Regions from separate parts of the Cellulomonas sp. GTC20042 genome, predicted to be linked through region 1. Evidence: predicted binding sites of a transcription regulator. Region 1 holds the regulator's gene; each other region holds the start of a gene.
The links. The regulator HrcA, encoded in region 1, represses chaperone genes, less so after heat shock. The targets are predictions, from matches to a motif close to TTNGCACTCGNNNNNNNCGAGTGCNAA.
Positions count from the first base shown of each region.

Region 2: ACZ5HG_RS00580 (Hsp20/alpha crystallin family protein) is a predicted target of HrcA. The motif match lies at 1,233-1,259, and genes of this name have one in related genera.
Region 3: groL (chaperonin GroEL) is a predicted target of HrcA. The motif match lies at 4,350-4,376, and genes of this name have one in related genera.
Region 4: ACZ5HG_RS15540 (FmdB family zinc ribbon protein) is a predicted target of HrcA. The motif match lies at 5,088-5,114, and genes of this name have one in related genera.

Region 1 covers NZ_AP043678.1:2,715,398-2,723,042, forward strand. Annotated here, with positions in the region: gene ACZ5HG_RS12595 (sodium-translocating pyrophosphatase) at 1-2,602, opposite strand, end outside; gene ACZ5HG_RS12600 (16S rRNA (uracil(1498)-N(3))-methyltransferase) at 2,702-3,460, opposite strand; gene dnaJ (molecular chaperone DnaJ) at 3,465-4,589, opposite strand; gene hrcA (heat-inducible transcriptional repressor HrcA) at 4,660-5,691, opposite strand; gene ACZ5HG_RS12615 (MFS transporter) at 5,741-7,243, opposite strand; gene ACZ5HG_RS12620 (DUF3097 domain-containing protein) at 7,295-7,645, shown strand, end outside.
Region 2 covers NZ_AP043678.1:106,138-113,782, reverse strand. Annotated here, with positions in the region: gene metE (5-methyltetrahydropteroyltriglutamate--homocysteine S-methyltransferase) at 1-630, shown strand, start outside; gene ACZ5HG_RS00580 (Hsp20/alpha crystallin family protein) at 695-1,138, opposite strand; gene ACZ5HG_RS00575 ((deoxy)nucleoside triphosphate pyrophosphohydrolase) at 1,332-1,775, opposite strand; gene ACZ5HG_RS00570 (hypothetical protein) at 1,801-2,139, opposite strand; gene ACZ5HG_RS00565 (YeiH family protein) at 2,136-3,158, opposite strand; gene ACZ5HG_RS00560 (LysR family transcriptional regulator) at 3,228-4,136, shown strand; gene ACZ5HG_RS00555 (LuxR C-terminal-related transcriptional regulator) at 4,237-4,476, opposite strand; gene gcvH (glycine cleavage system protein GcvH) at 4,726-5,094, opposite strand; gene gcvT (glycine cleavage system aminomethyltransferase GcvT) at 5,160-6,308, opposite strand; gene gcvP (aminomethyl-transferring glycine dehydrogenase) at 6,305-7,645, opposite strand, start outside.
Region 3 covers NZ_AP043678.1:3,496,856-3,504,500, reverse strand. Annotated here, with positions in the region: gene ACZ5HG_RS16225 (SGNH/GDSL hydrolase family protein) at 1-637, opposite strand, end outside; gene ACZ5HG_RS16220 (uracil-DNA glycosylase) at 721-1,401, opposite strand; gene ACZ5HG_RS16215 (DUF3263 domain-containing protein) at 1,516-1,842, shown strand; gene ACZ5HG_RS16210 (LytR C-terminal domain-containing protein) at 1,939-2,550, shown strand; gene ACZ5HG_RS16205 (cold-shock protein) at 2,669-2,872, shown strand; gene ACZ5HG_RS16200 (glycoside hydrolase family 15 protein) at 2,910-4,247, opposite strand; gene groL (chaperonin GroEL) at 4,538-6,166, shown strand; gene ACZ5HG_RS16190 (DUF4031 domain-containing protein) at 6,455-6,733, opposite strand; gene ACZ5HG_RS16185 (HD domain-containing protein) at 6,730-7,521, opposite strand; gene ACZ5HG_RS16180 (sensor histidine kinase) at 7,605-7,645, opposite strand, start outside.
Region 4 covers NZ_AP043678.1:3,357,655-3,365,299, forward strand. Annotated here, with positions in the region: tRNA gene ACZ5HG_RS15510 (tRNA-Ala) at 211-283, opposite strand; gene ACZ5HG_RS15515 (hypothetical protein) at 342-1,424, opposite strand; gene ACZ5HG_RS15520 (GNAT family N-acetyltransferase) at 1,491-2,111, opposite strand; gene ACZ5HG_RS15525 (molybdopterin molybdotransferase MoeA) at 2,111-3,346, opposite strand; gene galU (UTP--glucose-1-phosphate uridylyltransferase GalU) at 3,444-4,346, opposite strand; gene ACZ5HG_RS15535 (5-formyltetrahydrofolate cyclo-ligase) at 4,413-5,051, shown strand; gene ACZ5HG_RS15540 (FmdB family zinc ribbon protein) at 5,189-5,536, shown strand; gene ACZ5HG_RS15545 (SAF domain-containing protein) at 5,667-6,476, shown strand; gene mscL (large conductance mechanosensitive channel protein MscL) at 6,516-7,100, shown strand; gene ACZ5HG_RS15555 (Gfo/Idh/MocA family protein) at 7,257-7,645, opposite strand, start outside.

The DNA.
Region 1 (7,645 bases):
CCGGCTCCGGCGCCGGGTCCTCCAGCACGGCCGGGTCGTCGGCCTCGGCGGTGCGGATCCGCATGCCGTAGAACGACCGGTGCACGAAGAACGCCGAGATCACGAAGAACACCGCCGCGAGCACCGTCACCAGCGTGCCGCGCCCCTGGTCGGTCAGGCTGACCGCCAGCTCCACGGCCAGCAGCCCGAACAGGGTGGTGAACTTGATCACCGGGTTGAGCGCCACCGAGGAGGTGTCCTTGTACGGGTCGCCCACGGTGTCGCCGACGATCGTCGCGTCGTGCAGGGCGGTGCCCTTGGCGTGCAGGTCGACCTCGACCACCTTCTTGGCGTTGTCCCACGCCCCGCCGGCGTTCGCCATGAAGATCGCCTGGTAGAGCCCGAACACCGCGATCGACACCAGGTAGCCGATGAAGAAGAACGGCTCCACGAACGCGAAGGACAGGGTCGCGAAGAACACCGCGAGGAACATCGTCAGCATGCCCTGCTGGGCGTACTGGGTGCAGATCTCGACGACCTTGCGGGAGTCGGCCTCGCTGGCGCGGGTGCTGCCGTCCAGCCGGATCGTGGTGCGGATGAACTCGACCGCCCGGTACGCGCCGGTGGTGACGGCCTGGATCGAGGCGCCGGTGAACCAGAAGATGATCGCGCCGCCGGTGATCAGGCCGAGCAGGAACGGCGGGTGCAGCAGCGACAGGTTCTCCAGCCCCGTCGTCAGACCGGCGGTGAGGCCCACGATGATCGAGAAGATCATGGTCGTGGCCCCGACGACGGCGGTCCCGATCAGCACCGGCTTGGCGGTGGCCTTGAAGGTGTTGCCCGCGCCGTCGTTCTCCTCGAGCATCCGCTTGGCGGTCTCCCACTGCGGCGTGAACCCGTGCTCGGCGGCGATCTGCTCGGCGGCCCCCTCCTGCTCCTCGACCAGGGACAGCTCGTAGACGCTCTGCGCGTTGTCGGTGACCGGGCCGTAGGAGTCGACCGCGATCGTCACCGGTCCCATGCCGAGGAAGCCGAACGCGACCAGCCCGAAGGCGAACACCGCCGGCGCCACCATGAGCTGGTCGAGCCCCTGCTCCGCGATCAGGTACGCCCCGCCCATCAGCGCGACGATCGTCATGCCCAGCCAGTACGCGGAGAAGTTGCCCGCCACCAGCCCGGACAGGATGTTCAGCGAGGGCCCGCCCTCGCGCGAGGACGTGACGACCTCGCGCACGTGCCGGCTGCTGGTGGAGGTGAACACCTTGACCAGCTCGGGGATCAGCGCACCGGCCAGCGTGCCGCAGGAGATGATCGTCGCGACCTTCCACCACAGCCCGGCCCCGTCGCCCTCCATGTGCCCGAGCACCGCCCAGGTGGTCACGTAGGTGAAGGCGATGCTCACCGCGGAGGTCAGCCACACCAGCGAGGACAGCGGCTTCTCGAAGTCCATCCGCTCGGCGTGCGCGTACCGGCGACGCGTCCACGCGTCGTTCGCCAGGAAGGACAGCGCGGAGGCGATGACCATGACCGCGCGCACCACGAACAGCCAGACCAGCAGGGTCGCCTGCACGGCAGGGCTGTCGACGGCCAGCAGCACGAAGGTCACCAGGGCCACGCCGGTCACGCCGTAGGTCTCGAAGCCGTCCGCGCTCGGGCCCACCGAGTCGCCCGCGTTGTCACCGGTGCAGTCCGCGATCACACCGGGGTTGCGGGCGTCGTCCTCCTTGATCTTGAACACGATCTTCATCAGGTCCGCGCCGATGTCCGCGATCTTGGTGAAGATGCCGCCGGCGATCCGCAGCGCCGACGCGCCGAGGGACTCGCCGACCGCGAAGCCGATGAAGCACGCCCCCGCCACGTCGGCGGGCAGGAACAGCAGGATCACCAGCATCATCAGCAGCTCGAGGCTGATCAGCACCATGCCGATCGACATGCCGGACTTCATCGGGATCCGGTGCACCGGCAGCGGCTTGCCCTCCAGCGAGGCGAAGGCCGTGCGCGAGTTCGCGAAGGTGTTGACCCGGATGCCGAACCACGCCACCGCGTAGGAGCCGGCCATGCCGAGCAGGCTGAACCCGATGATCGTCGCCACCCGGCCCCAGCCGAAGCCGACCAGCACCCGGTAGTACACGACGATCACCGCCGCGATGAACACCCACAGCAGCATGAGGAACCGCCCCTGCTGCACCAGGTACGTGCGGCAGGTGGAGTAGATCAGCTCGGAGATCTCCCGCATGGCGGTGTGCACCGGCAGCCTGCGCAGCTGTATGTACGTGCCGGCGCCGAACGCGAGGCCCAGCACGCAGACCAGCAGGCCGACGCCGAGCAGCGCCCGCCCGGACACCCCGCCCATCACGGTCACCTGACCGAGGTCCGGCAGCGCCAGGCTCGCCTCGCCGCCGTGCAGGCCGCTCTCGCCGGCCGCGTCGGCGGACGTGCTCCCGGAGGAGGCGCAGCCCGCGAGGGTCAGCACCACCAGGCCGAGCAGCCCCGCCAGCGGTCCGGTCGCGCGGGGCCGTCGCCGGTCCAGGCCGGGCGGTGATCCCGCCGTGCCGGGGCGCCCGCCGACGGGTCGGCGGACGGTCGTGCTGTGGACGTCGGTGCTGGTACGAACCCTGTGCATGCTCACGGTCGGTCCCTGGGAGAGCGCCTTTGCTGTCCCTTCGACGCTAGATCCGCCGACCCCCGCGCGGCATGAGCCCTATGGCCCAGATCACACTGCTCAGGTCCACCGGCCGAGGCGCTGGGCGAGCAGGGCCAGCGCGACCGGCCCCGCGGTCGACGTGCGCAGCACGTGCGGGCCCAGCCGGACCGCCACGGCCCCGGCCTCGATCATCCCCGCGGTCTCCCGCTCGGAGATCCCGCCCTCCGGCCCGACGACGACCAGCAGGTCCCCGCCTGCGGGCAGCGCCACGTCACCCAGCGGCTCGGTGGCCTCCTCGTGCAGCACCAGCACCGCGCCGCCGCCCTCGACGGTGGCGCGCACCCGGCGCAGCAGGGCCCCGTGGTCGACCGCCACCGCGACCTCGGGCACGTGGGCGCGCCGGGACTGCTTGGCCGCGGTCCGCACGGTGCCGAGCCAGCGGGCCCGGCTCTTGGCGGCACGGTCGCCGCGCCACACCACGATCGAGCGCTCGGCCTGCCAGGGCACGACCTCGTCCGCGCCGACCTCGGTGGCCGCCTCGATCGCCATCTCGTCCCGGTCGCCCTTGGCGAGCGCCTGCACCAGCACCAGGCGCGGGCTGCCGACCGGCTCGACCACGATCTCGGCCACCCGCAGGTGCACGCCGTCCGGGCCGACCTCGGCGACCTCGCCGACCAGGCGGGTGCCGGCGCCGTCCACGACGTCCACCCGCTCGCCGGGCGCGCGCCGCTGCACCACGCCGGCGTGCCGGCCCTCGGTGCCGCCGAGCAAGAACGTCCCGCCGGGCGCGAGCCCGTCCAGGGTGCCGGGCTCGCTGAGGAAGACCGGAGCGGTCACCGGCTCACCGGCCCGCGAGCTTGTCGCGCAGCTTGGCGAAGACGCCCTGGCTGGCGGCGGTCAGGCGGGCCTCCGGGCGCTCCTCGTCGCGCAGGCTCGCGAGGCGCTGGAGCAGCTCGGTCTGCTCCTCGTCCAGGCCGGTGGGCACCTGGACGTCGACGTGCACGTGCAGGTCGCCGCGTCCGCCGCCGTGCAGGTGGCCGACGCCGAGGTTCTTCAGCGTGACCACCTGGGCGGGCTGCGTGCCGGGACGCAGGTCGACGTCGCGCGGGCCGTCCAGGGTGTCCAGGGTGAGCACGGTGCCCAGGGCAGCTGCGGTCATCGGCACCTCGAGGGTGCAGTGCAGGTCGTCGCCCTCGCGCATGAACGTGTCGTGCCGGCGCTCGCGCACCTCGAGGTAGATGTCGCCCGCGGGGCCGCCGGCCGGGCCCACCTCGCCCTGCGCGGTGAGCTTGATCCGGGTGCCGGTGTCCACGCCCGCCGGGACGTCGACCTCCAGGGTGCGGCGGGAGCGCACGCGGCCCTCGCCGGCGCACTCGGTGCACGGCTCCGGGATCGTGGTGCCGAAGCCGTGGCAGGCGGCGCACGGCTGGGTGGTCATCACCTGGCCGAGGAAGGAGCGGGCGACGCGCTGCACGGTGCCGCGGCCGGCGCAGACCTCGCAGGTGCGCGGGGAGGTGCCGGGGCGGCAGCAGGTGCCGGAGCAGGTCGGGCAGACCACGGCGGTGTCGACCGGCACCTGCCGGTGGGTGCCGAAGGTCGCCTCCGCGAGGTCGAGGTCGAGCCGGACCAGCGCGTCCTGCCCCCGCCGGGCGCGCGGGATCGGGCCGCGCTGCGCACCGGCACCGGCCCCGCCGAAGAAGGTCTCGAAGATGTCCTGGAAGCCGAAGCCGCCGCCCATGCCGCCGCCGGGCGACGAGGGGTCGGCGCCGAGGTCGTACATCCGGCGCTTCTCCGGGTTGGACAGCACCTCGTAGGCGCGCGAGACGTCCTTGAACTTCTCCTCGGAGCCGGCCTCGGCACCGGCGACGTCCGGGTGCAGCTCACGGGCCAGGCGGCGGTAGGCCTTCTTGATCTGCTCCGGGGTGGCGTCGCGCTGCACGCCGAGGATCTCGTAGTAGTCGCTCACTCGTCACTTCCTGCGCTGGTGGGGTCCGTCGTGCGGGTCGGCGCGCCGGTGGGGGCGCGGTCTGCGGCGCTCACCCGGCGAGGATCCGGGAGAGGTACCGCGCGACGGCCCGCACCGCCGCGATCGTGCCGGGGTAGTCCATCCGCAGCGGTCCGACCGAGCCGATCCGCGCGACCGCGGACCCACCCTCTCCCGGGCCGCCGTAGCCGGTGGTGACGAAGGACGTCTCGAGCAGCCCCTCGTGCTGGGTCTCGCGGCCGATCCGCACCGCCACGGCGGTGTCGTCGGCGGCCATGTCGGTCAGCAGCCGCAGCAGCACCACCTGCTCCTCCAGCGCCTCGAGCACCGGGCTCAGCGTGCGGGCGAAGTCGGCGCCGCTGCCGCGGACCAGGTTGGCGGCCCCGGCGACGACGACACGCTCCTCGCTCTCCCCCGCCAGGGTGTCCTCGACCACGCCGACCACCGCGCGCACCAGGGGGGCGTCGGCGGGGGCGAAGTCGTCGGCGAGGTCGGCGAGCACGGAGTCGAGCTCGGCCAGCCGGCGCCCGACGGCGGCGACGTTGAGCCGGGTGCGCAGCCGGGCGACCACCACCGGGTCGAGGGTCTGCGCGAGCTCCAGGGTGCGCTGCTCGACACGGCCGTGGTCGGTGATGATCACGACCAGCAGGTGCCGGTCGCCGACCGGGACCAGCTCGACGTGCCGCAGGGCGGTGCGCCGCAGCGAGGGGTACTGCACGACGGCGACCTGGTGCGTGAGCTGCGCGAGCAGCCGGACCGAGCGGTCCACCACGTCGTCCAGGTCGACCGCGTCCTCCATGAAGGTCTCGATCGCGCGGCGCTCGGGGGCCGACAGCGGCTTGATCGTCGCCAGACGGTCCACGAACAGCCGGTAGCCGGTGTCGGTCGGCACGCGTCCGGCGGAGGTGTGCGGCTGCACGATGTAGCCGCTCTCCTCCAGCGCCGCCATGTCGTTGCGGATCGTCGCGGGCGAGACGCCGAGGGAGTGCCGCTCGACCAGCGCGCGGGAGCCGACCGGCTCACGGGTGGCGACGTAGTCCTCCACGATCGCGCGCAGGACGTCCAGCCTGCGGTCCTCGCTCATCGTCCACCTCCGGCGATCGGGTAGCACTCGGATGTTCCGAGTGCCAATCCTACGCGGGTCGTCCGGGGGCGCCCGGCCCGCGCCCTGCCGCGTCCGCGCTCGGCGAACCGAGGGTGCCGCGACGGCGCTGGGTGGCGTCCACCACGGCCACCACGAGCGCGATCAGCACCAGGGTGATCGTGATCAGCAGCGCCCGCCCGGCGGCGGTCCCGCCCGCCGCGCCCCCGCTGAGCGCCGAGTAGTAGGTGGACAGCACCAGCGCGACGCCGAGCGCCGAGCCGATCCGCTGACCGACCTGGAGCATCGACCCCGCCACCCCGGCCCGCTCCACCGGCACGTGCGCCAGCGTCAGCGTCTGGTTGGGCGAGATCACCAGGCCGCTGCCGGCACCCGCGACCATCTGCGTCGCGGCCACCACCCAGCCGACCGCCGGCGCATCCACCAGCCGGATCGCCACGTCGGTGCCGACCAGCCCGAGCACCACCAGCACCAGCCCCACCACCACGAGCGTGCGCCCCCGGGTGGCCACCAGCCGGCCGGACTGCTGCGCGGCCACCGCCGAGGCGATGGCGAACGGCATGCCGACCAGACCGGCCTGCAACGCGGAGAACCCGGCGATCTGCTGGAGGTAGAGGGTGACCACCAGGAACACGGACGTGAACCCGGCGAAGTACGCCATGCCGAGCAGCGCGCCGTTGCGGAAGGACGGGTCGCCGATCACCCGCGGGTCGAGCACCGCCGCACCGGTGCGCCGCTGGTAGCCCCGCTCCCAGAGCACCGTGATCACGCCCAGCGCGAGACCGGCCGCCAGCCACCACCAGCGCCGGGGGTCGTCGGAGCCGCCGGTGGTGGTGACGAAGGGGATCATCACCGCCGTGGCGGTCAGCGCGACCAGCGCGAGGCCGGGCACGTCGAGGCGGGTGGGCGCACCCGGGCCGGTGGCGGGCGCCCGTCGCGGCAGCCAGCGCAGGGCGAGCGGCAGCACCACCGCGATCACCGGCACGTTGACGAAGAACACCCACCGCCAGCCGTTCTCCGGCCCGGCGATCTGCAGGATGATCCCGCCGAGCAGCGGGCCGATCGCGGTGGAGACGCCGATCGTCGCGCCGAACCATCCGAAGGCCTTGCCGCGCTCCCACCCGGTGAACAGCTGCTGGATCGTGCCGACCACCTGCGGGTTGAGCAGGCCGGCGCTGGCACCCTGGAGCAGGCGCGCGACGGCCAGGAACTCGTCGGAGGGCGCCAGCCCGGCGGCCAGGCTGGTCAGCGCGAAGCCGAGCAGGCCGACGAGGAACAGCACCCGGCGCCCCTTGGCGTCACCGAGCCGTCCGGCGGGCACCAGCACCAGGCCGAAGGCGAGGGTGTAGCCGGCGACGACGAGCTGGAGCTGGCTCGGCCCGGCCTCCAGGCTGCGCTCGATCGAGGGCAGCGCGACGTTGACGATCGAGACGTCGAGCATGGTGATGAAGCCGACGGCCAGGCAGACGCCGAGCGCGCGCCAGCGCAGCGGGTCGACCGGTCGCGCAGGAAGGGCTGCGGGGGTGGATGTCACCGACGTGTCCTACCACGCCCCGCCGTCATCGGCACCTACGCTGCCCCGGTGATGGACCGATACGGGACCGATGTGCTGTCCGCCGGGTCGTCCCGGCCCCACCGCCGACCGACCTCCCGCCAGCAGCCCGCCGAGCGCGGACTGGTGGTCGAGGAGGTGACCACCGGCTGGGTCGGCGCGATCGTGCGGGTGGAGAAGTCCGGCGGCGAGCACGTCGTCGTGCTCGAGGACCGCAAGGGCGCCACGCGCACCTTCCGGCTCGGCCCCGGCTTCTGGGTGGACGGGGAGCCGGTGGAGCTGGTGCCGGTGCGCGCCGCCGCGCCGACGGGGCCGAGGCGGACGGCTTCGGGGTCGATCGCCGCGCCCGAGCAGCGCGCGCGGGTGGCCCGGGGCAGCCGGATC
Region 2 (7,645 bases), 1.5 Mb from region 1:
ATGCTCACCGGACCGGTGACGATCCTCGCGTGGTCCTTCGTGCGCGACGACCAGCCGCTCGGCGACACCGCCGACCAGGTGGCGCTCGCCCTGCGCGACGAGATCGCCGACCTGGAGGCCGCCGGCACCGCGATCGTGCAGGTCGACGAGCCCGCCCTGCGCGAGCTGCTGCCGCTGCGCGCCGCCGACCACGCCGCCTACCTCGACTGGTCCGTGCGCTCGTTCCGCCTCGCCACCTCCGGCGTGCGGCCCGACACCCAGATCCACACCCACCTCTGCTACTCCGAGTTCGGCGAGGTGTTCGGGGCGATCGAGGCGCTGGACGCCGACGTCACCTCGATCGAGGCCGCCCGCTCCAAGATGGAGATCCTCGGCGACATCGCCGCCGCCGGCTACCCGCGCGGCATCGGCCCCGGCGTCTACGACATCCACTCCCCGCGCGTCCCCGGCGAGCAGGAGGTCACCGACCTGCTCGCCTCCGCCGTGCGCGTCGTCGACCCGGCCCTGCTGTGGGTCAACCCCGACTGCGGCCTCAAGACCCGCCGCTACGAGGAGGTCACGCCCTCGCTGGAGCACGTGATCGCCGCGACCCGCACCGTGCGCGCGACGCTGGCGGTGCCGACGGCCTGAGGCCTCGGGCACGACGACGGCCCGGGCCCCGCTGCACGCGCGGGGCCCGGGCCGTCGTGGTCGGTCAGGCGGTGGCGGAGGCGTCGTGCCGCTCGATCGCGGCCGGCGTCTCACCGGTCCGGACCTCGACGCGGCGCGGCCTGGCCTCCTCCGCGACCGGGATCGTGAGGCTGAGCACGCCATCGACGTAGGCGGCCGAGATGGCATCGAGGTCGAGGCCTCGGCCCACGGTCAGCTGGCGGGCGTACGCGCCGGCCGGCCGCTCCTTGGCCAGCCACTGCACCCCCTCGTCGGCGCGCGGGGTGCGCTGGGCACGGATGGTCAGCGTGCGGTCGTCCACGCTGACGTCGATCGATCCCGGGTCGGCGCCCGGCAGGTCGACGTTGAGGACGTAGTGATCACCGGAACGGAACAGGTCCATCGGCATCGACGCCGACGCCCGCTGCGCTCCGAGCACCTGACCCATCAGCCGGTCCATCTCCTGGAACGGGTCGAATCGAGTAGCCACAGCCCGTCACCTCCTCTGACGCACTCGGCCCCGGACGGTCCGGGGACCGCGCTCTGCCCGGTGGACTCGCCACCGGTCGGCTACAGCACATGTTCTAGCACTCTCGACCTGAGAGTGCCAGACCGGTGCGGGCGCGTTCGCCCAGAGACGACGGCGCAGGTCAGAGGGCTCGACCCGGCGTCCTGGAGACGCGTCAGCCCGCGATGGGCGCCGTGTCGCCCCGCCCGACCGCGCGCGCCAGCGCCTCCACGATCCGCACGTCGCCGTCGAGCCAGGGCACCTCGTGCCAGCGCCCGGCGGGCAGCCAGCGCAGCTCGTCGTGCTCGACCAGCGGCTGCGGCGTCCCCGAGCGGATCTCGGCCAGCCAGAGCCGCATCGTGTAGCGCTGGCTCAGCCGCCAGCAGCCGTCGTCCGGGCCGACCAGCTCCGCCCCGAGGTCGACCTCGACGCCGAGCTCCTCGCGCAGTTCGCGGTGCACGCCGTCCTCGGGGGTCTCACCGGGCTCGACCTTGCCGCCGGGGAACTCCCACCGGCCCGCGAGGCTCGCCGGGGAACGCCGCCGGGCGGCCAGCAGCACGGTCGGGTCGTCGAGGTCGTCCACGATCGCCGCCGCGACGACCAGCACCGGAGCGGTCATGGGCGCAGTCTGCCAGGCGGGTGTCTCAGGAAGGTGAACGTGACTGCTCGGTCAGACGCAGATCCACCGGCTCGCTCCCCGGGGTACCCGGCGCGGGATCGCGGTCGCTCTGGACCGGCTCTGCGAGCACGGACTCGTCGCCGCGGAGCCGACCAACCACGGCTACCGGTACCGGCTGAACCGCGAGCACCTGCTGACCCCGGCCGTGCTCGCCGCGGTCGGCGCCCGCGAGGAGCTCGGAGCCCGCCTCCGCCTCGTCGGCCCACGCCTGGACCTGCGCGTCGCTGATCGGCGTGCCGTGGATCGTCCGGTGGATCTCGGCACGGGACGGGCGATCGGTCGTCGTCCCCGCATCCTCGCTCACCCCACCAGGGCCAGGCCGCCGAGGCTCACCCCCGCCGCCACCAGCGTCGCCGCACCGCCGAGGGCCAGCGCCCGCCCGCCGGTGCGGACCAGCCGACGCAGGTGGATCTGCGTGCCGAGCGCGACCATGGCGGCGCCGAGCAGCAGCGTGGTCACGGGCTTGATCGTCGGCACGACCGCGTCCGGCACCAGACCGGCGGAGCGGACCAGCACCGCGACGAGGAAGCCGACGACGAACAGCGGCACCAGCGGCGGACGAGCCGCACGCCCAGCCCCGGACCCATCCCCGGCGGCAACGACCCCGGCCCGCCGGCGCCGCACCACCCCGGTCCCCGCGACCAGCGGCGCGAGCAGCACCACCCGCGCGAGCTTGGCGACGACGGCGACGGCCAGCGCGGCGGCGGACACGGTCCCGGCGGCGGCGACCACCTGGGCGACCTCGTGCACGGACATGCCCGCCCACAGCCCGACGGTGCGGTCGCTCAGGCCGAGACCGCGGGCGATCAGCGGCAGCAGCACGATCGCCAGGCTGCCGTACAGGGTGACCAGGGCGACGGCGGTGGCGACGTCGTCCTCCTCGGCCTCGGCGACCGGGCTCATGGCGGCGACGGCGGCGGCCCCGCAGATCGAGAAGCCGGTGGCGACCAGCAGGGTCAGCGCACGCCCGACCCTCCAGCGGCGGCCGAGCCACAGGGTGCTGGTGAAGGTGGCGGCGACGGTGACCAGCAGGACGACCACCTCGCGCCCGCCGAGCCGGAGCAGGTCGCCGACGGAGAGCTGGAGGCCGAGCAGCACGACACCCGCGCGGAGCACGTGCCGGGACGTCCACGCGAGGCCGGCGTCCAGCGTCGGGGGCAGCCAGCCGAAGGAGCGGGCGGCGGTGCCGAGCGCGATGGCGAGCAGCAGCGCGGGCAGGGCGGGGGCGACCTGCGTGAGCGCGAGGCAGAGGCCGGAGACGACGAGGGTGACGAGGAGGCCGGGGGCGACCGCGACGACCAGACGGGGCGGAGCGAGGAGCACCCGTCCACGGTGCCGCCCCGCGTGGGCTCACGGAACGCCGACCTGCCTGCCACCCTCTAGCCTGAGGCTATGGCTGCACGCATCCCGCTCGGCGCGATCGACCTGCTGGCCGCGGTGGACGCGACCGGCTCGCTGTCCGGCGCCGCGCGCGCGCTGGGCCTGGCGCAGCCCTCGGTGAGCACGGGGCTGGCCCGGCTGGAGCGGCAGACCGGGCTGACCCTGCTGGTGCGCACCGCCACCGGCACCCGGCTGACGGCCTCGGGCACCGCGGTGCTGGCGCGAGGACGCGACGTGCTGGCCGCCTCGGACGCGCTGGAGCGGGAGGTCACCGCGCTGCGCAGCGTCCGGCAGGGGCGGGTGGCGGTGGCGGCGAGCCTGAGCGTGGCGGAGTACCTGGTGCCGGGCTGGCTGGCGGCGCGCCCGGCCGACGCCCCGGTGGTCGACCTGGTGGTGGCGAACTCGCGCGACGTCACCGACGCGGTGCTGCACGGGCGGGCGGATCTCGGCTTCGTCGAGGGCCCGGGCGTCGACCCGGCGCTGCACGCGCGGTCGGTGGGCGAGGACGAGCTGGTGGTCGTGGTGGCGCCGGGGCACCCGTGGGCGCGACGCCGGCGGCCGGTGGCGGCGGCGGACCTCGCGACGGCGCCGCTCGCGGTGCGGGAGGCGGGATCGGGCACCCGCGCGGTGCTGGAGGAGGCGCTGGCGGCGGCGGGTCACCCGCTGGCGGGATCCCCGGCGCAGCTCGGCTCGACGTCGGCGGTGAAGAACGTGGTGCGCGGCGGGTCGGCGGCGGCGGTGCTGTCGCGGCTGACGGTGGCGGACGAGATCGCCCGGGGCGATCTGGTGCGGGTGCCGGTGACCGGCGTGGACCTGAGCCGGACGCTGCGGCTGGTGTGGGCGCGCGGTCGGCGGCCGTCTCCGGCGGCGCGGGACCTCGCGGAGCACGTGCTGGGCATGGCGCGGGCCGCGCACCGCTGAGGGTGCGCGGCCCGGGGCCGTGCGTGCGACGCGCCCGGAGGGTGGGCCGTCGATCGAGGTGCCGACCGGTCCGCGGAGGGTGCGGAGATCGGCGCGCGGGTCAGCGGATGCCGGCGGCGGTCGCCCAGGCGACGGCCTCGGACCGCGTGGAGACGCCGATCTTCCGGTACACGCTGCGCACCTGAGACTTCACCGTGTTGCGGGTGACGAACAGGCGGCGGGCGATGTCCTCGAGGGTGACGTCCTCGGTGAGCTCCGCCAGGACGATGCGCTCACGCGTGGTGAGCGGCTCGCCGTAGATGCTGGCGTGTGGGGTGGGTGCGAGCTCGAGGGTGGTCATGATGTCCTCCGGTGTACGAGTGACGAGGTCCGGCTGCAGGGGGTCCAGCGGCCGTCTACCGGTTGTGATCGGCAAGTGTGGCCGTCTCACCCGGAGTTGGGATCTCATCCATTCGACCGGCATGTCGGTCAAAAGCGGCAAAGCAGTCGGTGGTATAGGACCGAAGTCCCTGGTCACCCCTGGGGAAGCGTTTCCCCGACCGAGGGATCAGAACCACCCGAACGGAGCAGCGCCGCCAGGACCTTCGTCTCAGTCCGTGATCTGCGCGGCATACTCCTCGGCCGACAGCAGGTCGCCGGTGCTGGTGACCTCGACGGTGAACAGCCAGCCCGCGCCGTACGGGTCCTGGTTCACCACGGAGGGCTCGTCCACCGCGGCCTGGTTGACGTCCACGACGGTGCCGGACACCGGGGAGAACAGCTCGGAGACGGACTTGGTGGACTCGACCTCGCCGACGACCGCGCCGGCGGTGATCTCCGAGCCGACGGTCGGCAGCTCCAGGTAGACGATGTCGCCCAGCGCCTCGGCGGCGTTCGCGGTGATGCCGATCCGCCCGGCGTCGGTGTCGATCCACTCGTGCTCGGCGGTGTACTGCAGGTTGCTGGGGACGTCGCTCATGGTGCTCTCCGATCGGGTGGGGCGCTGGACCCAGGATCCAGCAGGTCAGGGGTGCGAGGGAAGGGTCAGCCGCGGGTGTAGAACGGCAGCGCGACCACGCGGACCGGCTCACGACGGCCGCGGACGTCCACGGCGAGCTCGGTGCCCGGGGCGCTGACCTCGGGGGTCACGTAGGCCATCGCGATCGGCACGCCCAGGGTCGGCGAGGGCGCGCCGGAGGTCACCAGGCCGACGCGCGCGGCGTCCTCGGCCGCCGACGTGAGCACCGGGTAGCCGTGCCGGGCGGCGCGCCGGCCGAGACCGAGCAGACCGACCAGCACCCGCGAGGGCGTGGCGTGCGCGCGCGACTCCAGCGCGGCCCGGCCGACGAAGGGCACCGGGGCGCCGTCGGCACCGACCTTGTCCAGGCGCACCACGCGGCCGAGACCGGCGTCGTGCGGGGCGGTGGTGCGATCCAGCTCGTTGCCGTACAGCGGCATCCCGGCCTCCAGGCGCAGGCTGTCCCGCGCGGACAGGCCCGCCGGCACCAGGCCCAGCGGCTCGCCGGCGGCCAGCACCGCGTGCCACAGGCCCACGGCGGCCTCCGCCGGCACGAACAGCTCGAAGCCGTCCTCGCCGGTGTAGCCGGTGCGAGCCACCAGCGCCTCGACGCCGGCCACCGTGGCGCGCTCGGAGGCGTAGTACTTCATGCCGAGCACCGCGTCGACGTGCTCCGGCGCGGTCAGGCCACCGACGATCTCCGCGGCACGCGGGCCCTGCACGGCGATGAGCGCGGTCTCCAGCGAGCGATCGGTCAGCACGACGTCGAAGCCGGCGGTCCGCTCGACCAGCGCCTCACGCACCACGGCGACGTTCGCGGCGTTCGCGACCACCAGGTACGACTCGTCGGCCAGGCGGTAGACGATCAGGTCGTCGAGCACCCCGCCGTCCTCGGCCACGATCATCGTGTACCGGGCCCGGCCCACCGCGAGCGCGGTGAGGTTGCCGACCAGCGCGACGTCCAGCGCGGCCGCCGCCTGCGGTCCGTCCAGGTGCAGCTCGCCCATGTGCGACAGGTCGAACAGCCCGGCGGCCTCGCGCACCGCCCGGTGCTCGGCCAGGTCGCCGGCGTAGCGCAGCGGCATCATCCAGCCGGCGAAGGGCGTCATGCTCGCGCCCAGCGCCTCGTGCTCGGCGTGCAGCGGGGACAGCACGATCTCGGTCTGGTCGTTCACAGCGTGGCTCCCTCGGCGTAGGCCTCGATGGGCGGGCAGGCGCAGACGAGGTTGCGGTCCCCGTGCGCGCCGTCGATCCGCCGGACCGGCGGCCAGTACTTGCCGGCGCGCAGGCTCGCCAGCGGGAAGGCGGCCAGCTCACGGCCGTAGGGCTTCTCCCACACGTCGGCGGTGAGCGCCTGGGCGGTGTGCGGGGCACCACGCAGCGGCGAGTCCGCCACCGGCCAGCGTCCGGCGGCCACCGCGTCGATCTCGCCACGGATCGCGACCAGCGCGGCCACGAACCGGTCGAGCTCCGCCAGGTCCTCGCTCTCGGTGGGCTCGACCATCAGCGTGCCGGCCACCGGGAAGGACAGCGTCGGCGCGTGGAAGCCGTAGTCCATCAGCCGCTTGGCGACGTCCTCGGCGGTGACGCCGGTCTCCTTGGTGATCGCGCGCAGGTCGAGGATGCACTCGTGCGCGACCAGCCCGGCGGGGCCGGTGTAGAGCACCGGGAAGTGCGGGGCCAGGCGCGCGGCCAGGTAGTTGGCGGACAGCACCGCGTTGGCGGTGGCGCGGCGCAGGCCGTCCCCGCCCATCAGCGCCACGTAGGCCCAGGAGATCGGCAGGATCCCCGCGGAGCCGAAGGGCGCGGCCGAGACCGCCGCCGCCTCGCCGCCGCGCAGGGTCGCGTCCGCCGGGAGCACCGCGTCGGTGGCCGGCAGGTGCGGCACCAGGTGCGCCGCTACCCCGATCGGGCCGACGCCGGGGCCGCCGCCGCCGTGCGGGATGCAGAACGTCTTGTGCAGGTTCAGGTGCGAGACGTCGCCGCCGAACTCGCCCGGCCGGGCCAGCCCGACCAGCGCGTTGAGGTTGGCGCCGTCGATGTACACCTGGCCGCCGGCCGCGTGCACCAGGTCGCAGACCTCGCGCACGTCCTCCTCGTACACACCGTGCGTGGAGGGGTAGGTGATCATGATCGCCGCGACCTGCGGGCCGTGCTGCTCGATCTTGGCGCGCAGATCGTCCAGCTGCACCGAGCCGTCCTCGGCGGTGGCGACCACGACCACCCGCATCCCCGCGAGCGCCGCGGAGGCCGCGTTGGTGCCGTGCGCGGAGGCGGGGATCAGGCAGACGTCGCGCACCGGGGCCTCGGTCTCGGGCGTGCCGGCGGCCAGCGCCTCCGCACGGTTCGCCTCGTGGTACCCGCGGATCGCCAGCAGCCCGGCGAACTCGCCCTGCGAGCCGGCGTTCGGCTGCACGGACACCGCGGCGTAGCCGGTGATCTCGGCCAGCCAGCCGGTGAGCGAGCCGATCAGCTCGGCGTAGCCCGCGGCCTGCTCGGCGGGGACGAACGG
Region 3 (7,645 bases), 780 kb from region 1:
AGGGGTCGTCCGGCTCGAGACCGAGCCCGCGCAGGGCGCCCTGCGCCACCCGGGCGTGCGCCTCGGTGGTCAGGTGGATCCGGTCCGGCGCCCACGCCTGCATCGAGCGCAGGTGCCGCATGCCCCACAGATCGAGCACGTACGCGTCGTGCCGCCGGGCGATCGACCACAGGTGCGCGTTGAACAGCCCGACCTTGTGCCGGGTGGACTGCACGATCGGCGATCCGGCGGAGTCGAAGCCGGTGGCCAGCAGCACGTCGGCTCCGGTCGCCCGGATCCGTGCCACGGCGTTCTCCAGCCCGCGGGCCAGCACGTCGACGTCCGTGCCCGGGCGCAGGATGTCGTTCCCGCCGCCGACCAGGCTGACCAGGTCGGGCTCCAGCTCGAGGGCCGCCGGCACCTGCTCCAGCACGATCGGGCGCAGCAGCCGCCCACGGATCGCCAGGTTCGCGTAGCGCAGCGGCGTCTGCCCGGCCGCCCGGCGCCGGTCGGACAGCAGGCCGGCCAGCACGTCCGCCCAGCCGCGCTGCGGGGCGTCGGGGCCCTGCGGGGAGTCCCACAGCCCCTCGGTGAACGAGTCGCCGATCGCGACGTAGCGCTGCCAGCGGGGGACGGGGCGGGGGTCGGGCGTGCTCACCCGCCGCAGTATGGACCCGCCGGAGGGGCCGTGCGCGTGCGACCTGCGCCCGGCGTGCACCGAGGTCGCCCGGGCGGGGTCGATCAGGGCAGCGACCAGTCGACCGGGTCGGCCCCCTGCGCGACCAGCAGCTCGTTGACCCGGCTGAACGGCCGCGAGCCGAAGAAGCCCCGGCTGGCGGACAGCGGGCTCGGGTGCGCGCTGGCCACCGAGGGCACCGCGCCGAGCGCCGGCTGCAAGGACTGGGCGTGCCGGCCCCACAGCACCGCCACCAGCGGGCCGCCGCGCTCCACCAGGGCGGCGATGGCGCGCTCGGTGACCGCCTCCCAGCCCTTGCCGTGGTGGGAGGCGGGCTCGCCGGGCCGCACCGTGAGCACCCTGTTGAGCAGCATGACGCCGCGGTCCGCCCAGGGGGACAGGTCGCCGGTGCTCGGCGGGGCCACGCCCAGATCGGCCTGGAGCTCGGTGAAGATGTTCGCCAACGAGCGCGGCACCGGGCGCACGTCCGGCTGCACCGAGAACGACAGGCCCATCGGGTGCCCGGGCGTCGGGTACGGGTCCTGCCCGACGATCAGCACGCGCACGTCGGCGAGCGGGCGGGCGAACGCACGCAGGATGTCCGGGCCCGCGGGCAGGTACTCCCGGCCGGCCGCGACCTCCTCGCGCAGGAAGGCGCCGGCGGCGTGCACGATCGGCTCGACGGGGGCCAGCGCGGCCGCCCAGTCGGGGGCCACGAGCGCGGACAGGGGCTGCGGGGTGGTCACCGTGCGAGGCTAGCGGGCCGGGCCCCGCCGTGAATGACACCTGTGTGATTCCCGCCGTACGATGGGCGGCGGCCGTGCAGCACCCGCGCGGAGACCCGGACGCAGGAGGCGGCGATGGACGTGACGTCGAGCACGCGGCTGACCGCGATCGACGGCGGGGCCACCGACGGGACCGACGCGGCGGACGCATCCGGGCTGTCCGAGCGGGACCGCGAGGTGCTGGCGTTCGAGCGGCAGTGGTGGAAGTACGCCGGCGCCAAGGAGCAGGCCGTCCGCGAGCTGTTCGACATGTCGGCGACCCGCTACTACCAGGTGCTCAACGCGCTGATCGACTCCCCGGCGGCCCTCGCGCACGACCCGATGCTCGTCAAGCGCCTGCGCCGCATGCGGTCCACCCGGCAGCGCGCCCGCACCGCCCGCCGGCTGGGCACCGACGCCTGACCCGCGAGGTCGCCGGTCCGGCGATTCGTGTCGATCCCGTGCGTGACCGGCGCGGATCGTCCTGCTCTGCCAGCCGGAGCCGTTAGCCTGTCCGCCGTGAGCAAGGGCAGCTACCCGTACCCGGAGGACGAGTTCGACGCCGCACCGGCGCAGGACGCACCGATCGGCGTGCACCGTGCACCCCGGTCCTGGTGGAGCCGGTGGTGGGCTTTCGTGACCGTCCCGGTCGTCGTGGCAGCCGCCACGATCGGCTTCGTGCTGTGGGCGTCCTCCCAGGACGGCGGCCTCCAGCTGCCCGGCACCGGCACGAGCACCGAGGCCGAGGAGTCCCCGGTCGCCTCCGAGCCCGCCGAGACCGGGTCCACCGAGGCCGCCGACCCCGCGCAGACGCCGGAGCAGACCGAGGACGCGCCGGCCGCGCCGGAGCCCGTGCTCAGCACCCCGGTCGCCGTGCTCAACGCCGCACGCGTCAGCGGCCTCGCCGCGGGCGTCGCCGCCGACCTGGAGGCCGCCGGGTTCACCGACGTCACCGCCGGCAACGGCACCGCGAGCGGCCGGACCGTCACCACGGTCTACTACGCCTCCGCCGACCTGGCGACCACCGCGCAGCTGGTGGCCGACACCCTGGGCATCACCACCGTCACCGAGTCCGCGACGGACGCCGAGGACGGCATCGCGGTGCTGCTGCTCTCCGACTTCGAGGGCTGACCGCCCGACCGTCACCCGCGCACCCGGGCAGATCCGGACGGGTGGCACCCCTTCCGCCGGTCGTGGGCTCGCGGCTACGCTCGGCGCGTCCGTCCACCCCACGTCGCAGGAGCACCGGATGCCGCAGGGAACCGTCAAGTGGTTCAACGCCGAGAAGGGCTACGGGTTCATCACCCCGGCCGACGGCGGTCAGGACCTCTTCGTGCACTACAGCTCGATCCAGTCCGACGGCTACCGGTCCCTCGACGAGGGCCAGCAGGTCGAGTTCGAGGTCGGTCAGGGCACCAAGGGCCCGCAGGCCGAGCAGGTCCGCCCGCTCTGAGCCACGCCGGGGGTCGCGGCGTCCCGGCGCCGGGGCCTCAGCCCGCGGCGTCGAGCTCGGTGACCGCCAGCACCACGCAGGCCGCCGTCCACGCCAGCGGTGCCACGGCCGCGGGCTCGCCGTCGGCCAGCACCTTCTCCGGCAGCGCGCCCAGGTCGGTGCGGTGCGCGTCCAGCCAGTCGAGCCAGGCGCGCGCCTCGTCGGTCTGGCCGTTGGCGGCGGCCGTCAGCGCGTAGAGCGAGGTCTGCGGCGTCCAGGAGATCCCGTCCTGCCGCCAGCCGGCGCCTGGCGCGAGCCCGCCCGCCGGCCGGGCCATCTGCTCGGCGGAGGCCGACCAGGCGTCCAGCGCCCCGGTCAGCGGCTCGGGCTGGAACGGGGGCAGGGTGAAGGCGCTCGCCGCGTCGGCCTGGCTGCCGTCGGCGTAGCGGCCGTAGGCGCTCGCGTCGCCGAACTCCTCCTCGACCGCCGTGCGGGTCAGGTCGGCGGCGTCCTGCGCCCGGGCCGCGTCCTGCGGGGCGCCGATCAGCGTGTAGAGGTCGGCGGCCGCCTCGAGCCCGGCGAGCAGCGGGGCGACGGTGCCCAGCGTCAGCGCGTCCTCCTCGACCTCCCAGTAGTCCGGGGAGACCGGCGGCAGGCCGTCCCCGGCGACCAGCGTCTCGGCGTGCGCGGCCGCGCGGTCCACCAGCGGTCGCAGCGTCGTCGCGGTCGCCACGCGCTCGTCCTGCGGGGCGGCGGCGACCACCTGGCCCGCCGCCCAGAGCGCCCAGCCCGTGCCGTCGGTCTGCCGCCCGCGGTCGTCCGGCACGTCGCCGGTGTCGTTCGGCAGGTAGCGCGCCTCGAATCCGCCGTCGGCCTCCTGCACCCGCGCGAGGAAGCCCAGCACGTCCAGCGCGTCCTGGAGGTGACCGGTGCGGGCCAGCGCCACCGCCACGAAGGACGCGTCCCGCGGCCACACGTACCGCCAGTACGGCGTCCACGCCGCCACCACCGCGCCGTCGTCCAGCAGCAGCGTGCGGAGGTCCAGCAGCGCGTCCGTGACCATGTCGGCGTAGGGGCCGTCCGCGCCGGGCACCTCGCCGTCGGCCAGCCAGTCCCGCTGCTCGGCGGCCAGCGCCGCGGAGGCCGCCGACCCGTCGTCCAGCACGCGGGTGCCCTCGTGCAGCAGCGGCTCGGTGCCGGCGGGCACGATGACCACGTCCCCGCTCGCGTCCAGGGCCACGCCCTCGCCGTACAGGTCCACGTGACCGGTGCGGGGGCCGGTGACACCGACCGTGACGAGCGTGGCGGCCAGCGCCGCGAGGGCGATCACCGCGACCGGGCGGCTCCCGCGTCGGCGCGGGCGGGCGCGCTCGGCGGTGCGGGCGTCCTCGGGCATGGCCGCGAGGCTATCGGAGCGGGCTGTCGGCCCGGGCGGGCGCGTTGCGTGATCGCCCTCGACGAACATCCGCGCGTCCCGCCCCCCGGGACCCCGCAGCGCCTTGCACTCGGCAGGGGCGAGTGCTAACCATGGACTTAGCACTCTCGGGCTGAGAGTGACAGAATGACAACCCAGGCCGACCCGGTGAGGTCCGCCGCTCCGCGGGACGTGACCGCGGGGCGGCAGTCCGTCCGTCGCGGGCACCGAGGCGGCCGAACCACGAGCCACAGTGAAGGATCGATAGCCCCATGGCCAAGATCATTGCCTTCAACGAGGAGGCCCGTCGCGGCATCGAGCGGGGTCTGAACGCCCTCGCCGACACCGTCAAGGTCACCCTCGGCCCGAAGGGCCGCAACGTCGTCCTGGACAAGAAGTGGGGCGCCCCCACGATCACCAACGACGGCGTCTCCATCGCCAAGGAGATCGACCTCGAGGACCCGTTCGAGAAGATCGGTGCGGAGCTCGTCAAGGAGGTCGCCAAGAAGACGGACGACGTCGCGGGCGACGGCACCACCACCGCCACCGTGCTGGCCCAGGCGCTCGTGCGCGAGGGTCTGCGCAACGTCGCCGCCGGCGCCAACCCGATCGCCCTGAAGAAGGGCATCGAGCAGGCCGTCGAGGCCGTCACCGTCGAGCTGCTCGCCCAGGCGAAGGAGATCGAGACCAAGGAGGAGATCGCCGCCACCGCGTCCATCTCCGCCGGTGACACCGCGATCGGCGAGCTCATCGCCGAGGCCCTCGACAAGGTCGGCAAGGAGGGCGTGATCACGGTCGAGGAGTCCAACGCCCTCGGCCTGGAGCTCGAGCTCACGGAGGGCATGCGCTTCGACAAGGGCTACCTGTCGGCGTACTTCGTGACCGACCCGGAGCGCCAGGAGGCCGTCCTCGAGGACGCCTACGTGCTGCTCGTCGAGTCGAAGATCTCGAACGTCAAGGACCTGCTGCCGCTGCTGGAGAAGGTCATCCAGTCCGGCAAGCCGCTGTTCATCGTCGCCGAGGACGTCGAGGGCGAGGCCCTGGCCACGCTCGTCGTCAACAAGATCCGCGGCACCTTCAAGTCCGCCTCCGTCAAGGCGCCGGGCTTCGGCGACCGCCGCAAGGCGATGCTGCAGGACATGGCCATCCTCACCGGTGGCCAGGTCGTCTCGGAGACCGTCGGCCTCAAGCTCGACACCGTGGGCCTCGAGGTCCTCGGCCAGGCGCGCAAGGTCGTCATCACCAAGGACGAGACCACGATCGTCGAGGGTGCGGGCGACGCCGGCCAGATCCAGGGCCGCGTCAACCAGATCCGTGCCGAGATCGAGAACTCCGACTCGGACTACGACCGCGAGAAGCTCCAGGAGCGCCTCGCCAAGCTCGCCGGCGGCGTGGCCGTCATCAAGGCGGGCGCGGCCACCGAGGTCGAGCTCAAGGAGCGCAAGCACCGCATCGAGGACGCCGTGCGCAACGCCAAGGCGGCCGTCGAGGAGGGCATCGTCGCCGGTGGTGGCGTCGCGCTGATCCAGGCCGGCAAGACCGCGTTCGAGAAGCTCGAGCTCACGGGCGACGAGGCGACCGGCGCGAACATCGTCAAGGTGGCGATCGACGCCCCGCTCAAGCAGATCGCCGTCAACGCCGGTCTCGAGGGCGGCGTCGTGGCGGAGAAGGTGCGCAACCTCCCCGCCGGCCAGGGCCTCAACGCCGCGACCGGCGTGTACGAGGACCTGCTCGCCGCGGGCGTGAACGACCCGGTCAAGGTCACCCGCTCCGCGCTGCAGAACGCGGCGTCGATCGCGGCGCTGTTCCTCACCACCGAGGCCGTCGTGGCGGACAAGCCGGAAAAGGCCGCCCCGGCCGGTCCGGGCGCCGACGGCGGCATGGGCGGCATGGACTTCTGATCCCGCCGCACGCGGGCCGCTAGGTCCGCACCGCACGCCCGAGAGGCCGGTCACCCCGCGTGGGGTGGCCGGCCTCTCGCGTGCCCGGACGCGTGCGGCCGGCGCGGCGCTCAGCGAGAGGGGAGAACCTGTCGCTCACTGTCCGACATGGGCGACAGGAAGTGCCCGCTCGGCGCGCCGGAGGCGTCGAGGTTGCACGGATGCAGGCTTCCGGGCGCGTGAAGGGTGCTTTCGTGCAAGCTCGGCGAGCGAACGCGTGGGCGCGTGCGTCGGGTCAGAGCGCGGGGGTCAGTGGGCGTGCGGGGTGCGGTCGCGGGCGGGGATGCGCAGGCCGGAGGCACGCAGCCGGCGGATCAGCTCGCCGGCGGACACGGGCTCGGCGCCCAGGGCGACCAGCTCGGCGTGCATGCTGTCCGGCACGTCGTAGTGGTCGCGGTCGAAGCCGCGCGGGGGCAGGCCGGCACGGGCGGCGAAGCCGTGCAGCTCGGCGAGCGAGGTGTCGGAGACGAGGTGCGCCCACAGCCGACCGTGGCGGGGCCACATCGGCGGGTCGACGAGGACCGTCACGCCCCCGCGGCCGGTCCGGCGCGGTGCGGCACGGTCTGCGCCAGGTCGACGACGGCGGGCGCCGGCTCGCCGGGAGCGTCCGCGGCGCCGCTCTCGGCGTCGATCTGCGCCAGCACCTTCTCCAGCTTGTGCAGCTCGGCGGCGAGGTTCTGCCGCGCGGGCTCCTCCCAGGCGGCACCGAGCGGGCTGACGAACAGGCTGGGCCGGGCGAGCAGCTTCTTGACGATCTTGACCCGCGCGCGCAGGTAGTCCGCCATCGGGATCTGCGCGTACTCCTCGCGGACGTCGTGCAGGTAGGCCTTGTAGCGCTGCGGCTCGGCGGCCAGCATCGCGAGGTCGGCGTCGCAGAGCACCGCGCAGTCGAAGTCGGTCGGGTCGGCGGCGTGCCGGACCAGGGCGATCACCATGGTGTGCACGCGGTCGACCGCCGGGGCGGGGACGCCGAGGTCGGTGAGCTGCTCGCGGGCCAGGCGGGCCGAGGCGACCTCGTCCTCACCGCCACGGTTGGCGTAGGCGGCGACGTCGGCGGCGTCGAAGATCGCGCCGTGGTACCAGGCGGCCAGCCGGACCAGCTCGGGCTCGTGGGTCTCCTCGGCGAGCTCGTCCACCCGGGCCAGCACGTCGGTGAGGTGCCGGAGGTTGTGGTACGTCCGGCCCGTGCCGGTCCACCGCTCGATCAGCTCGGCGCCGACCTCGCGGATGCGCTCGGCCGAGGCGGTGGCCCCGGCGCCTGCCGCGCTGCGGGAGAAGGCGGACAACAACCACTGTGGTGCGTCGTAGACGCCCATGGACAAGCCTCACGAAAGACAGACGACCGTGCTCGGACGGGCCATGGTAGCCCTCGCTCGACCGCCCTCGCGCCCGGTGGCGATCAGGCCGTGGGGTGATCCGGACCCGGCTCGGCCGGTGCGG
Region 4 (7,645 bases), 640 kb from region 1:
TGCACCTGCCCGCCGGGCTGCGCAGGGTGCTGCTGCCCGTCTGACCCCGCGCACGGGGCCGGTGGTGGGCCTGTGTGGCGATCTTCGCGGCCGTGGTGGCGCCTGACCTCGCGCACGGGCCGGCGGTCTTCTGCGGGACGACACCCGGGGACCACCCGCCGGGAGAACGACGACGGCCCGGGATCCGTGGATCCCGGGCCGTCGACTCGGTGGAGCTGAGGGGATTCGAACCCCTGACCTTCTCATTGCGAACGAGACGCGCTACCAACTGCGCCACAGCCCCAGATGCGGTGATCAGCCTAGCACCCGTCCCGGGCTGCTCACGACACCGCCCGGCGCCGTCACATCCCGGCGGCGCGGCGCCGGGCGAGCACCGCGTCGAGGTCGATCGAGCCGGTGGGGGTGCCGTCGGCCTCGACCGCGGCACCGGGCGCGAGCGGGGTGCCCGTGGGGGCCTCGGCGCGCGCCGCCGGGGCGGCCTCGGCGGTGGTCTCCTCGGCGGCCGGGGCAGCGGGCGCGGCCGGGGCGGTCGTGGCGGCGGGGCGGGCGGCGGTGGATCCCTCGACCTCGCCCAGCGGGGCCGGCTCCCGGCGCGGGGCGCTGGCCTTCATCGTGTAGGTGGGGGCGGGCACCGGCACCGGCGCCCACGAGTCGCCCTCGCGACCGCCGGACCACACCCGCCCGGCACGCTCGGTCTCGGTGCTCACCTGCGGGATCGCCTGGGTCTCGGTGGCGGAGGCGCGCACGGCGCGACCGGCGGCGGTGGTGCGGCCCGGGCGGGCGGCGACGCTGCGACGGGCCTGCTCGGTGGCGGCCTCGATCCGGCGCTGCCACTCGGCCTCGGCCTGCTGGCCCTGCACGACCGCCCGACGGCCGAGGCCGACCACGGAGACGAGCAGCACGCTCGGCGCGACGGCGGCCAGCAGCGGCGTCGCGGTGACGGCGACCAGCACCCAGGTCACGGCGGTGGCGGCGGCGAGCACCCCGGCGAGGGCACCCCGGCGACGGGCGGCGGCACCGCGACGGGCGGTCGCGGCCGCGTGGGCGGCGTGCAGGGTCGCGGCGCGACGGATCGCGTCGGCGCCGATCCGGTCCTGCGTGCCGTGGGGTCGGTCCACGTCGCTGCCTCCACTGTCCGCCCCGGACGTCGTCACGACCGGGGCCCCGGTGCCTGCGTGCAGCAGGCCGGTGCGCTTCTGGTCCTCCCGGGCGCAGTCCGGCCGGACGGCCCGGGCGACGTCGGCGCGCTGCCGGTGGCCCGACCCCTCGGGGCCGGTCACGGCGAGCACCCGCAACGCCGCCGAGAACCGGTCGTCGGTCCGCGACTCGAGAAGCTGCTGCCGGTGCCGCAGCTTGTGCGGCACCAGGTACGCGATCCACAGGCCGACCACCACCAGGGCTGCCGGTCCCGCGAACTCGTACACCCCACGACGGTAGGTGCCGTCAACCCCTGGTCCCGGCAGGGTCTCCGGCGTGTCGAGCACGGGGAATCACACTGCTGTGATTCCACCCCCGCCCGGGCGCGTCGCCCGCCAGCGCGCGAGCAGCCCGCCGGGCACCTCCTCGGCGGTCAGCGCGAAGGTCCGGTGGTCCCGCCAGACGCCCTGGATGTGCAGGTAGCGCTCGCGCACGCCCTCGTCCCGGAAGCCCAGCTTCTCCACCACGCGCAGCGAGGGGCCGTTCTCCGGGCGGATGTTGATCTCGACCCGGTGCAGGCCGAGACCGCCGAAGCAGTGGTCGGCGGCCAGCGCCACCGCGGTCGGCGTGATGCCGAGGCCGGCGACGTGCTGGGAGATCCAGTAGCCGATCGACGCCGAGTACAGCGAGCCGTAGGTGATCCCGGAGACCGTGAGCTGCCCGACCAGCGCGCCCTCGTGCTCCACCGCGAACGGCAGCGACCCGCCCTGGCGCCCCTGCCGGTCCAGCGTCCGCACGAACTGCCCGAACGTCGGCCGCCGCCCCTCCACCGGCACCGGCGAGGTCGCGTCCCACGGCTCGAGCCAGCCCGCGTTCTCCGCACGCAGCCGCATCCATGCCGCCTCGTCCGACCGGCGCAGGGCGCGCAGCCGCACCGGCCCCTCGGTCAGCACCACCGGCCAGCCGCCGGTCATCAGCCCTCCAGCACCAGGCAGTGCACGACCTGCCCGGCACCGATCACGGTGTCCTGCTCGCCGACCACCGCGAGCGCGTTCGCCTGCGCCAGCGCACCGATCGACCAGGTCACCGGATCGCCCACCGGCGTCACCCGGTAGCCCTCGCGCGGGGTGCCGACCACCGCGGCGGGCACGAACTGGCGCACCCCCTCCGGCGAGGACCACGCCACCTCGGCGCGCGCGGTCACCGACGGGCGGAACAGGTCGGTGTGCCCGGCCATCGCCCGCAGCGCCGGCCGCACGAACACCTCGAAGGCCACCTGCGCCGCCACCGGGTGCCCGGGCAGCGCGAACAGCGGCACCGGTCGGTCGTGGCCGCCGTCGCTGCCGCTCACCGTGCCGAAGCCGTGCCGGAACCCCGGCGACATCGCCACCTGGTCGAACCGCACGGTGCCCAGCGGGGCCAGCACGTCCGCCAGCGTGTCGTGCGCGTACTCGGACAGGCCACCGGTGGTCACCACCACGTCGGCGCGCACCAGCTGGTCCTCCAGCGCCTCGCGCAGCACCGCCCGGTCGTCGGTCACCACGCCGACCCGCACCGGTGCGGCGCCGGTGTCGCGCACCGCCGCCTCCAGCGCGTGACCGGCCGCCTCGTACACGCCGCCGTCCCGCCCCGCGGCACCCGGCTCGACCAGCTCGGAGCCGATCGACACGATCACCACGCGCGGGGCCGGGTGCACCCGCAGGCGTCCACGACCCAGCGCGGCGGCCACCGCGAGCTGACGGGCGGCCAGGCGGGTCCCGGCGGCCAGCACCACCCGGCCCGCGACCGCGTCGGCGCCGGCGGCGCGCACGCCCTCGCCCGGCACCGGCAGCCGGTGCAGGGCCACCCGCACCGACCCGCGATCGGTGTCGTCGGCCGGCACCACCGCGTCGGCGCCCCCGGGCAGCGGCCCGCCGGACGCGATCCGGACCGCCTGGCCCGGCGCGAGCCGCAGCGCCGCGGGATCACCGGCGAGCACGTCGTGCGCGACCGGCACCACCACGGGCGCCCCGGGCACCGGCGTGCGCAGGTCACCGGTGGCGACCGCGTAGCCGTCGTACGCCGCGACCGGGACCGCCGGCACGGAGGCGGGGGCGACCAGGTCCTCCGCGAGGATGGTGCCCGACGCGTCCGCGAGCACGACGTCGAGCGGGGCCACCGGCCCGACCGCGGCCAGCACCGCGGCGAGCTGGTCCTGCACGGATCTCATGAGCGCATTCTGCACGCACCGGGGCGTGCGGCCCACGAGGCGGCCCGGGGCGTGCCGTGATCGGCGCGTCCCGGGCCCCCGTGGACGTCGTGGCCGGTCAGGAGTCCAGACCCGCCACGTACTCGACCAGCCAGGAGCGGAAGTCCGGCCCGAGGTCGTCCCGGTCGGCCGCGAGCCGCACCGTCGCCTTGAGGTAGTCCAGCCGGTCACCGGTGTCGTAGCGCCGGCCGCGGAACACCACCCCGTACACGCCGCCGCCCTGCTCGGCCGGCATGTCCGCCAGCGTCGCCAGCGCGTCGGTCAGCTGGATCTCGCCACCCCGGCCGGGCTCGGTGCGCCGCAGCACGTCGAAGGCCGCCGGGCTGAGCACGTACCGGCCGATCACCGCGAGGTTGCTCGGCGCCTCCTCCACCGGGGGCTTCTCCACCAGGGCGGTCACCTGCACCTGGTCCGGGTCGTCGCCGCCGTCGACCGGGCGGACCGCCGCCGCGCCGTACAGCGAGATCTGCGAGGGCTCCACCTCCAGCAGGGCGATCACCGATCCGCCGGTGCGCTCCTGCAGGGCGATCATCGTGGGGAGCAGCGGGTCGCGGGCGTCGATCAGGTCGTCGCCCAGCAGCACGGCGAAGGGCTCGTCGCCCACGTGGTCGGCGGCCTGGAGCACCGCGTGGCCCAGGCCCTTCGGCTCGCCCTGCCGGACGACGTGCACGTGCGCGAGCTCGGTGGAGGCGCGCACGGCCTCCAGGCGGGCGGTGTCGCCCTTCTTCTCCAGCGCCCGCTCCACCTCCGGCGCGGAGTCGAAGTGGTCCTCGATGGACCCCTTGTTGCGGCCGGTGATCACGAGCACGTCGTCCAGGCCCGCCGCGGCGGCCTCCTCGACGACGTACTGGATGGCGGGCTTGTCGACGACCGGGAGCATCTCCTTGGGCGTCGCCTTGGTGGCGGGCAGGAAGCGGGTGCCGAGTCCGGCAGCGGGAATGACAGCCTTGTGGATCGTCATGTCCGGACACTAACCGTGAGCCCGAGGTCCTGCCTGCCCTGACACAGATTTGTCACACTAGGAGTCATGAGCGCCGTGGCCCAGCCCTATCCGCACGCCCACGAGGGGCAGGAGGTGACGGAGACCAAGGACGAGATGCGCGGTCTGCTGCGCGCCGCCCGCGCCGCCCGCTCGCCCCGCCGACGGTCCGAGGCCGCCGCCGCCCTGGTCGACGTGCTGCTCACGCTGCCCGCGCTGGAGGGTGCCCGCACCGTCGCCGCCTACTCGGCCCGCCCCACCGAGCCGGACACGCTGCCGCTGCTCGACGCGCTCGACGCCCGCGGGATCACCGTGCTGCTGCCGGTGCTCGGCGCCGGGCTGTCCCGCGAGTGGGCGCGGTACGCCGGTGCCGACGACCTGCTCCAGCGCGCCCCCGGGCGTCCCACCGAGCCGAGCGGGCCGACCCTGGGCGCCGAGGGCCTCGCGCAGGCCGACCTGATCCTCGCCCCCGCGCTCGCCGTCGACACCGCCGGCACCCGGCTCGGCCAGGGCGGCGGCTGGTACGACCGCGCCCTCCAGCACGCCCGCCCCGGCGTGCCCGTGGTCGCGGTGGTCTTCGCCGAGGAGGTCTACGACGCCGACCGCCTGCCGCTGCCCCGCGAGGAGCACGACCGCCCGGTCGACCTGGCGATCACCCCGGAGCGCTGGCTGCCGCTCGGCGGCTGAACCTCCCGGTGAGGGGGCTGGACGACCGGCGTAGTATTGGCACTCGGTCCTGCGGAGTGCCAGCCGCGGTCGCGTCTCGCCGCGACGCCCGGCACGCCGCCACCCATCCGACCCTGACGTCCTCGCGGGAGACAGCAGTGCCCACCTACGCCTACACCTGCACCGAGTGCGGCCACGCGTTCGACATCCACCAGGCGTTCAGCGACGCCGCCCTGACCGAGTGCCCGAACTGCGGCGGCAAGCTGCGCAAGGTGTTCTCCAGCGTGGGCGTGGTCTTCAAGGGCTCCGGCTTCTACCGCACCGACTCGCGCTCCTCCGGCGGCAAGTCCACCGCGACCGCGACCAGCAGCACCCCCGCCGCGCCGAGCACGCCCTCGGCCCCGGCCGCGTCCTCGACCGGCTCCTCGACCAGCACGTCGTCGACCTCGACCTCCTCGTCCGGGTCGTCCGGCAGCACCGCCGCCGCGAAGCCCGCCGCCGGCTGACACGCTTCCGGGCGGCTTTCCGCTCCACGGGCGGGCGTCGAGCCGTCCACAGGCCGATCAACCCGTCGTCGTCCCCAGATCGCGCCTGCGCGACCTGCCGGGAGGATCCGGGGCGACCTAGCGTCGCGCCATGCTCCCCTTCACCTCGGCACCCTGGCTCCGCCTCCGAGCGTGGGCGTGGCGGCTGCGCGCCCCGCTGACCGCCGTCGCGCTCGCGCTGGCCGTCGTGCTCGTGCTCGCCCGCCTCGGCCCCGCGCCGCCGGCCACGCTCCCCGTGCTGGTGACCGCCCGCGCGCTGCCGGCCGGCGCCACCCTCGGCCCCGGCGACGTCGAACGGCGCGCGGTGCCGCTCGCCCTGGTGCCCGACGGGCTGGTCGCTGCCACGAGCACCTGGCCGACGCCTGGCGACGACTCCGCGGCCGACAGCGGTGCCCGGGCGCTCACCGGCCGCCGGCTCGCCGTCGCGGTCCCCGCCGGGCTGCCCCTCGTGCCCGGTCTGCTCACCGACCCCGCCGCCGAGCGGCCCGCCGGGTCCGTCGTCGTCCCGGTCCGGTTCGCCGATCCCGCGCTCGCCGCGCTGCTGCTGCCCGGCGCCCGGGTGGACGTCGTCGCCGCCCCGCCGGTGGACGGCGCCCCGGCCGAGCGGGTCGCGCAGGACGTGCTCGTGCTCGACGCCCCCGGGTGCGTGGCGGCCGACGAGGCCGGGGGCGCGGGCGGCGGGTCGGGCGGTGCGGGTGGATCGGGCGGTGCGGGCGGGTCGGGCGGTGCGGGTGGGTCGGGCGGCGTCGGCGGGTCAGGCGGGGTCGGGACGGGCGGGTCGGGGACCGCGGGGTGCGTGCCGCGGGACGGGCCGGTGCTGCTCGCCGTGCCGCCCGACCAGGCCGTCGCGCTGAGCGGTGCCGCGGCCTCCGCCGTGCTCAGCGCGGTGATCGTGGGATGATGCCGACGTTCGCGACATTCCGGATGTCAGGAGCAGACCATGAGCGACGTGCTGTCCAAGGGGCTGGGCGCAGCGAGCGAGCGGGCCCGTGGCCTCGCCGGCGTGTTCCAGGGGTTCAAGGACTTCATCTCCCGCGGGAACGCGATCGAGCTGGCCGTCGGTGTCGTCATCGGCGCCGCGTTCGGTGCGATCGTCACCGCCCTGCAGAACGGGCTGATCTCCCCGCTGATCGCGGCCATCGGCGGCAAGTCCGACATCGCCGGCCTGTGGCAGGTCACCATCCGCGAGAACAACCCGGCCGATCCGTCGGACGACGCGATCATCCAGTTCGGGCTGATCTTCGACGCGCTGCTCAAGTTCCTCATCACCGCGGCGGTCGTCTACTTCTTCATCGTGCTGCCGCTGAACAAGCTTGCCGAGCGACGCAAGAAGGGCATCGAGGAGGAACCGGCGCGCCCCTCCGAGGAGATCCTGCTGCTGCAGGAGATCCGCGACCTGCTCGCCGCCCAGCCCAGCGCGGCGCTGCGTCAGGACACCGGCACCTCCTCCGGGGGCGGCGCGCACGCCGCCCCCAGCACGCCGGACGCTCCGAGTGGCGCCGCAGGGCAGCCGCCGAGCGTCTGATCGGTAGGCGCCCCGACCGAGGGGCGTCCGGCCGCGCTGCGACCGTCCTGCGCGTGGCCGTCAGGCGTCCGGCCGCCGAGCGTCCAACCGTCTGGCGCACGGAGACAGCGAGCCGGTCGAGCCACCTCCCTGTGCGGCTCGACCGGCCGCCCCGGCTCAGTCGAGCCGGACGGCCTGCCCCGAGCGCGCGGAGGCGTAGACCGCCTCGATCACGCCGATCGACCGCCGGTTGACCTCCAGCGTCACGCGGGGCTCACGCCCGTCGCGGACCGCCGCGAGGAAGTCGAGGTACTGCGCGCGGTGGGCGCCCGACAGCCGGGTCGGGTCGGCAGCGGTCGATCCCGCCGCCTCCGCTGTCCTCCCGGCGTCCTGCGCGGCGGCCGCGACCTCGTCCAGCACGACGCCGTCCACCTCGCGGCGCAGCAGCACCAGCGCGTCGTCGTCGATCACCGCAGAGCCTCGGTCTCCGTGCACGTGCAGCCGCGCGGACAGCCCGGGGTTGGCGGCGGTGGTGGCGTGCACCACGCCGAGGGCGCCGCTCTCGA